One region of the Streptomyces sp. NPDC031265 genome, then DNA from elsewhere that is predicted to be linked to it. Evidence: riboswitches for the same ligand, from Rfam matches in the RefSeq annotation. Region 1 holds a riboswitch; the other holds the start of a gene.
The links. A riboswitch is a leader RNA that binds a small molecule or an ion and turns the genes downstream of it on or off. The one in region 1 is predicted to bind cobalamin.
Positions count from the first base shown of each region.

Region 2: another riboswitch for cobalamin. It lies ahead of metE (5-methyltetrahydropteroyltriglutamate--homocysteine S-methyltransferase); the one in region 1 lies ahead of ACZ499_RS31735 ((2Fe-2S) ferredoxin domain-containing protein).

Region 1 is NZ_JBVIHM010000027.1:77,628-80,813, forward strand. Features, by position in the region: gene ACZ499_RS31730 (MFS transporter) at 1-737, shown strand, start outside; cobalamin riboswitch at 1,077-1,269, shown strand; gene ACZ499_RS31735 ((2Fe-2S) ferredoxin domain-containing protein) at 1,308-1,694, shown strand; gene ACZ499_RS31740 (hypothetical protein) at 1,845-2,078, shown strand; gene gap (type I glyceraldehyde-3-phosphate dehydrogenase) at 2,404-3,186, opposite strand, start outside.
Region 2 is NZ_JBVIHM010000005.1:221,781-224,966, reverse strand. Features, by position in the region: gene metE (5-methyltetrahydropteroyltriglutamate--homocysteine S-methyltransferase) at 1-1,571, opposite strand, end outside; cobalamin riboswitch at 1,733-1,956, opposite strand; gene ACZ499_RS11170 (molybdopterin-dependent oxidoreductase) at 2,253-3,186, shown strand, end outside.

The sequences.
Region 1 (3,186 bases):
CGACGGTGGTGGCCGACGCGGTCAGCTACCTGCTCTCGGCGCTGGGCATCCGCGCGACAGGCGGGCACGAGCCGCGGCCCGAGCGCCGGGAGGGCCCGCGCATGCGGGCCGGGGACCTGCTCGACGGCTGGCGGTACATCCTCGCCGACGCGACACTGCGTCCACTGCTCCTCAACACCGCCTTGTTCAACGGCCTGGTGATGGCCGTCCAGCCGCTGCTGGCCGTCCTGATGCTCGGCCGGCTCGGCTTCGCACCGTGGCAGTACGGCCTCGCCTTCGCCGCGCCCTCAATCGCCGGACTGCTCGGTTCACGGCTGGCCCGACCGCTCGTCACCCGGTTCGGGCAGCACCAGGTCCTGGTCGTGGTCGGGGCGCTGCGCGCGATCTGGCCCGTCGGCCTGGCCTTCCTGGGCTCGGGCACCGCAGGGCTGCTGCTGGTGATCGGCGTCGAGCTCGGGCTGATCTTCTGCTGCGGGGTCTTCAACCCCGTCTACGCCACCTACCGCCTCGAACGCACCGCGACCGATCGCGTCACCCGCACCCTGTCCGCCTGGGCGGTGACGACCAAAGCCACGACCGCGCTCCTGACGGCCGTCTGGGGCGTACTGGGCAGCCTGCTCGGCCCACGTACGGCCATCGGCCTGGCCGGCGTGCTCCTGCTGGCAACGCCGCTGCTGCTCCCTCGCCGCGCGGCAGCGCATTTCTCCGAGCCGGAGCCGGCACCGAGCCGCACCTGACGGGCCGCCACGGCCGTCACCGCTTGTTGGCCATCGGCCTCTGTTGCGAGACCCGCCACACGCTCATCGGCTCGTCTGCTCCGACGGCTTCGCCCTGACCAGCCCTTCGACCGCCAATCCCTCAGCACGGCTGCCGCGCCTGCGAACGCCTCAACTGCCCCCTCAGAGCGCCGCACCACCCCTCGGGCGCTCCCTGCGGATCGACCAGAACACCACCACCTTCATCCCCTGACCCGTCACCGATCGCATGACTTGACCAGGCAGCCCTGGCGCGCCCTCTCCGGCGGCGAACCACAGCGCGTCCGGATCGCCCACCCCCGGGCGACGGTGGTGACGCGCTGCCGCCCGACGTGCGACGATGCCCGACGACAAGGCGACGCGGAACGAGGAAGCCGGTGGAATTCCGGCGCGGTCCCGCCACTGTGATCGGCGAGCGAACCCCGAACAGACCACTGCCCGGACACGGGCGGGAAGGACGGGGCGAGCGGCGACCCGAGAGCCAGGAGACTCACGTCGTCGCCTCCTTGACGAAACCGGGGCGGATCTCCCCGGAGGAGGAGCGTGAGCGGTATGTCGGAGCGGCAACCAGAAGATGACGCCGGACGCACCCCAGCCGACTCGGCCCCGTGCCGGATCGTGGTGTGCAGGGACTGCTGCTGCGGGAGCGCGAAGGTGCCCGGAGTCGACCACGCGCAGCAGAAGGCGCGGCTTGCCGAGAACGCGCCCGTACGTGTCTCCGCCTGCCTCGACGTCTGCGAACAGGCCAACGTGATCGTCGTCCAGCCCTCTCGTGCCGCACGCGTCGCCGGTGCCCGCCCGGTCTGGCTCGGTTTGGTCAACGATCCCGACGCCACGGACGACATCGCCGCCTGGGTCCAGGCCGGCGGCCCCGGCATCGCGCCCTGTCCCGACATCCTCGACCTCTACGCCTTCACCCCACGCCGAAGGGCGCGATGAGCACGCATGGCCGTCCGGCCCGGCGCCCGTCCCTGAACGGCGGCTGGTCCAGAACGTGTACCGGAGCCCGCTTGGTGGTCCACTACGCTGATCACCAAGCGGCGAGCGTACGGGTGTTCGCCATTTGGCAATTCAGGGGGAGCGGGGGCCGTGGCCAAGCCTGTACGTGCCGCAATAGGGGACACCTGGATCAGGTGCAGCTTCTGCCAGGGCGATGTTTTCCGGGACCGCGAGGTGAAACTCAACAGCTCCGGGGCGGAGTTCATGAACCTCGGCTGGGCGAACGAGTCGGCAACCGGGCTGATCTGCTGGAACTGCGGCTATGTCCTCCTGTTCGCGAACAAGAGTCTGAAGCTGTACAAGGTGGAGAAGAGCCAGGGGTGACGCCGCGTCTGGGACCCGTGCGTCAACCTCCGCCCAGCACCCGCTTCAGCTCCGCCTCGTCCATGCTGGACCGGCCGTGGATGCTACGGCGCTGGGCCTCGGCGTAGAGCTGGTCGTACGCCGGCCCCTGCGATCCGCCGTGCGAGCGCTGCCCGCTCCGCTTGGACGACGACGTCTCCTGCGTAGCTTTCGGTCTCGGCGTGTGTCCGGCGTGGTGGGACGCGGGTTTCCAGCTGGGTGAGGCGGGTGACCAGCCCGCACGCGGCGGTGGTGACGTGCGGCCCGTGCCCGATGTCGCGGCTCGGACCGCCCCGGCGCCCGGCTGTCACCGCCCGGCGAGCAGCTCCAGTGTGTCGATCACCCGGTTGGAGAAACCCCACTCGTTGTCGTACCAGGCGACCACCTTGACATGGCGGCCGTCCACCCGGGTGAGGGCCGAGTCGAAGATGGACGAGGCCGGGTTGCCCGTGATGTCGGAGGACACCAGCGCGTCCTCCGAGTACTCCAGCACGCCCGCGAGCGGCCCCTGCGCCGCCGCGCGGTAGGCGGCCAGCACGTCGTCGAGCGTCACGTCACGCTCGACGGTGGTGTTGAGCTCGACGATCGAGCCCACCGGCACGGGCACCCGGATCGAGTCGCCGGACAGCTTGCCGTCGAGGTTCGGCAGGACGTGGCCGATCGCCTTGGCCGCGCCCGTCGTGGTCGGCACGATGTTGACCCCGGCGGCGCGGGCGCGGCGGGGGTCGCGGTGCGGGCCGTCCTGGAGGTTCTGCTCCTGGGTGTACGCGTGCACGGTCGTCATGAACCCGTGCTCGATCCCGGCGAGTTCGTCGAGCACCGAGGCCAGCGGCGCGAGCGCGTTCGTGGTGCAGGAGGCGTTCGAGACGATCGTGTGCGCCTCGTGGTCGTACGCGTCGTTGTTGACCCCGAACGCGAGGGTGACGTCGGCGCCCTCCGACGGCGCGCTGACCAGGACCTTCTTCGCGCCCGCGTCCAGGTGGGCGCGGGCGGCCTTCGCCGAGGTGAAGCGGCCCGTCGCCTCCAGGACGAGGTCGACGCCCAGCTCGGCCCAGGGCAGGTCGGCCGGGTCGCGCTCGGCGAGCACCTT
Region 2 (3,186 bases), on a different contig from region 1:
ACCCAGCCGTGCCGGGTGGCGAGGTAGCCGGTCAGCTGCTCGGCGAAGTACTGCACCATGTCGTTGCGTTCGGCCTCGCCGTGGACGAGGACGTCGATGCCCGCCTTCTCCTGGAAGGCGACGACCTCGCGGATCTCGGCCTTGATGCGCTCCTCGTAGCCCGCGGTGTCGACGCGTCCGGCGCGCAGGTCGGCGCGGGCGGAGCGCACCTCTGTGGTCTGCGGGAACGAGCCGATGGTGGTCGTGGGCAGCAGCGGCAGCCGCAGCCGGGCGCGCTGGGCCGGGGCGCGTTCGCCGTACGGCTGGGAGCGGCGACCGTCCGCCTCGGTGACCGTCGACGTACGCGCGCGTACCGCCGGGTTGTGGGTGAGGGCGGATCCGGCGCGCGAGGCCAGGTCCGCGCGGTTGGCGGCGAGTTCGGCGGCGATGGCGCCGGTGCCGGTGGTGAGGCCGCGGGCCAGCGTCACGGTCTCGGCGGTCTTCTGGTGGGCGAAGGCGAGCCAGCGGGCGATCTGCGGGTCGATGTCGCGTTCGGCCGTCGCGTCGAGCGGAACGTGCAGCAGCGAGCAGGACGGTGCCACGTCGACGGTGCCCGCGAGGCCGAGGAGCGTGCCGAGAGTGGCGAGGGACTTCTCGTAGTCGTTTATCCAGATGTTGCGGCCGTCGACGACGCCCGCGACCAGCCGCTTGCCGGGCAGTCCGCCGACGGCCGCGAGGGTGTCGAGGTTGGCGGCGGCCGGTCCCGTGAAGTCCAGGCCGAGGCCGTCCACGGGCGCCTTGGCGAGGACGGGCAGGGCCTCGCCGAGCTGGTCGAAGTAGGAGGCGACCAGCAGCTTGGGGCGGTCGGTGAGGCTGCCGAGCGCCCGGTAGGCGCGGGCGGCGGCGTCCAGTTCGGCGGGGGTGCGGTCCTGGACGAGGGCGGGCTCGTCGAGCTGCACCCACTGCGCGCCGGCCGCCCGCAGATCGGCGAGCACCTCTGCGTACACGGGCAGCAGCCGCTCCAGCAGGGCCAGAGGCTCGAAGGCGGCGTCGACGCCGGGCGCGGGCTTGGCCAGGAGGAGGTAGGTGACCGGGCCGACCAGGACGGGCCGGGCCGCGAGGCCGAGCGCCAGCGCCTCGGTGAGCTCGGCGACCTGCTTGCCGGAGTCGGCGGTGAAGACGGTGTCCGGGCCGAGTTCGGGCACCAGGTAGTGGTAGTTGGTGTCGAACCACTTGGTCATCTCCAGCGGCGCCACGTCCTGGGTGCCGCGCGCCATGGCGAAGTAGCCGTCGAGTGTGTCGGTCTCGACGGCGGTGCGGTGCCGGTCGGGGATCGCCCCCACCATCACGCTGGTGTCGAGGACGTGGTCGTAGTACGAGAAGTCGCCGGTGGGGACTTCGTCGACGCCCGCGTCGGCGAGCCGGCGCCAGTTGGCGCGGCGCAGGTCGCGGGCGGTGTCACGGAGGGCGTCGGCACTGACGCGGCCCTTCCAGTACCCCTCGACGGCCTTCTTGAGTTCCCGGTCGGGGCCCTGGCGGGGGTAGCCGTACACGGTGGCCCGTGCTGCCGCGGCTGCGGACTTGCTGGTCACGAAACTCTCCTTCGCGAGAATGTCTCGAAATCGACCCTGATGCGGGTCGTGGGCGCGAAGGGAGACGGACAGGGCGGCCCGCGCGGAGCGGTGCCCGCGCTCGAACCACCTCTTGTCTCGCCGACCCGCCCACGAGGTCACCAAGGTCTCCGCGCGCGTCGGTCGCGCACGGGCAACGGGCAGGTCTTCGGACTCGCGGGCACGCCTGCCGGTTTCCCGGCGGACACCTAGTGGCCGTCGCTTCCCAGACCCGGCCGGGCCCAGTGCGTATGACGGCGGTCGTTCCCGCTCACCGCTGCGGGGCAGTCCCGGATTCCCACCGGGTTCCCTCTTACGACGCCTCCCGCCTGGCGGACGGGGGCGAACCAGCTGCGAGCGCCACCCTACAGAGCCGGGGGCCGGAAGGCCCCTCACATCGGGCCCGCACGCCTCGTGATGTCCGACATCGGAGGCGTGCCGCAGTCGCACACAGGTGCTCACAGCATCGGGGCGCGATTAGTGTGGCCGACGTAACCACTCGTGATCGCCGCACGTGACATCGAAGTAACGGGCATTTCGTACGGTCGGAACCCAAGGGATCCCGGCCGAGACGAGAGGGGACACCCGTTGACCGCACAGGGCACGCGGGCCGCCACCGAACAGGTGCGCACGGTCTGCTCGTACTGCGGTGTGGGCTGCGGGATGGTCCTCGACATCACCGTGGGGCCGGACGGCCGGCGCACGGTACTCAAGGCCTCCGGCGACAAGGCGCACCCCGCGAACTCCGGACGGCTGTGCACCAAGGGGGCGACGACGGCCGACATGCTGGCCGCACCCGGACGCCTGGCCACCGCGCTGGTACGGGGCGAGCGGGGGGCAGAGCCGGTGCCCGCCGGCGTCGACGCGATGATCGCCGAGACGGCGGGCAGGCTGCGGGCGATCGTCGACGAGCACGGGCCGGACGCCGTCGCGCTGTACGTGTCGGGCCAGATGAGCCTGGAGGCGCAGTACCTGGCCAACAAGCTGACCAAGGGGTTCATCGGCACCAACCAGATCGAGTCCAACTCCCGGCTGTGCATGGCCAGTGCGGGCAGCGGCTACAAGCTGTCGCTCGGCGCGGACGGGCCGCCCGGCTCGTACCAGGACTTCGAGAAGGCGGACGTCTTCCTGGTCATCGGCTCCAACATGGCCGACTGTCATCCCATCCTCTTTCTGAGGATGATGGAGCGCGTCAAGGCCGGGGCGAAGCTGATCGTCGTCGACCCGCGCCGCACCGCGACCGCCGCCAAGGCCGACCTCTTCCTGCAGATCAAGCCCGGCGCGGATCTCGCCCTGCTCAACGGGCTCCTGCACCTGCTCCAGGAGAACGGGCACACGGACACCGCCTTCATCGCCGAGCACACCGAGGGCTGGGAGGCGATGGGCGAGTTCCTGGCCGACTACGCGCCCGCCTCGGTCGCGGAGATCACCGGGATCCCCGAGGACGACATCCGCACGGCGGCGCGGTGGATCGGCGCGGCCGACGAGTGGATGAGCTGCTGGACCATGGGGCTCAACCAGTCCACGCACGGCACCTGGAACACCAACGCCCTGGTCAACCTGCATCTGGCGACCGGCGCGATCTGCCGCCCCGGCA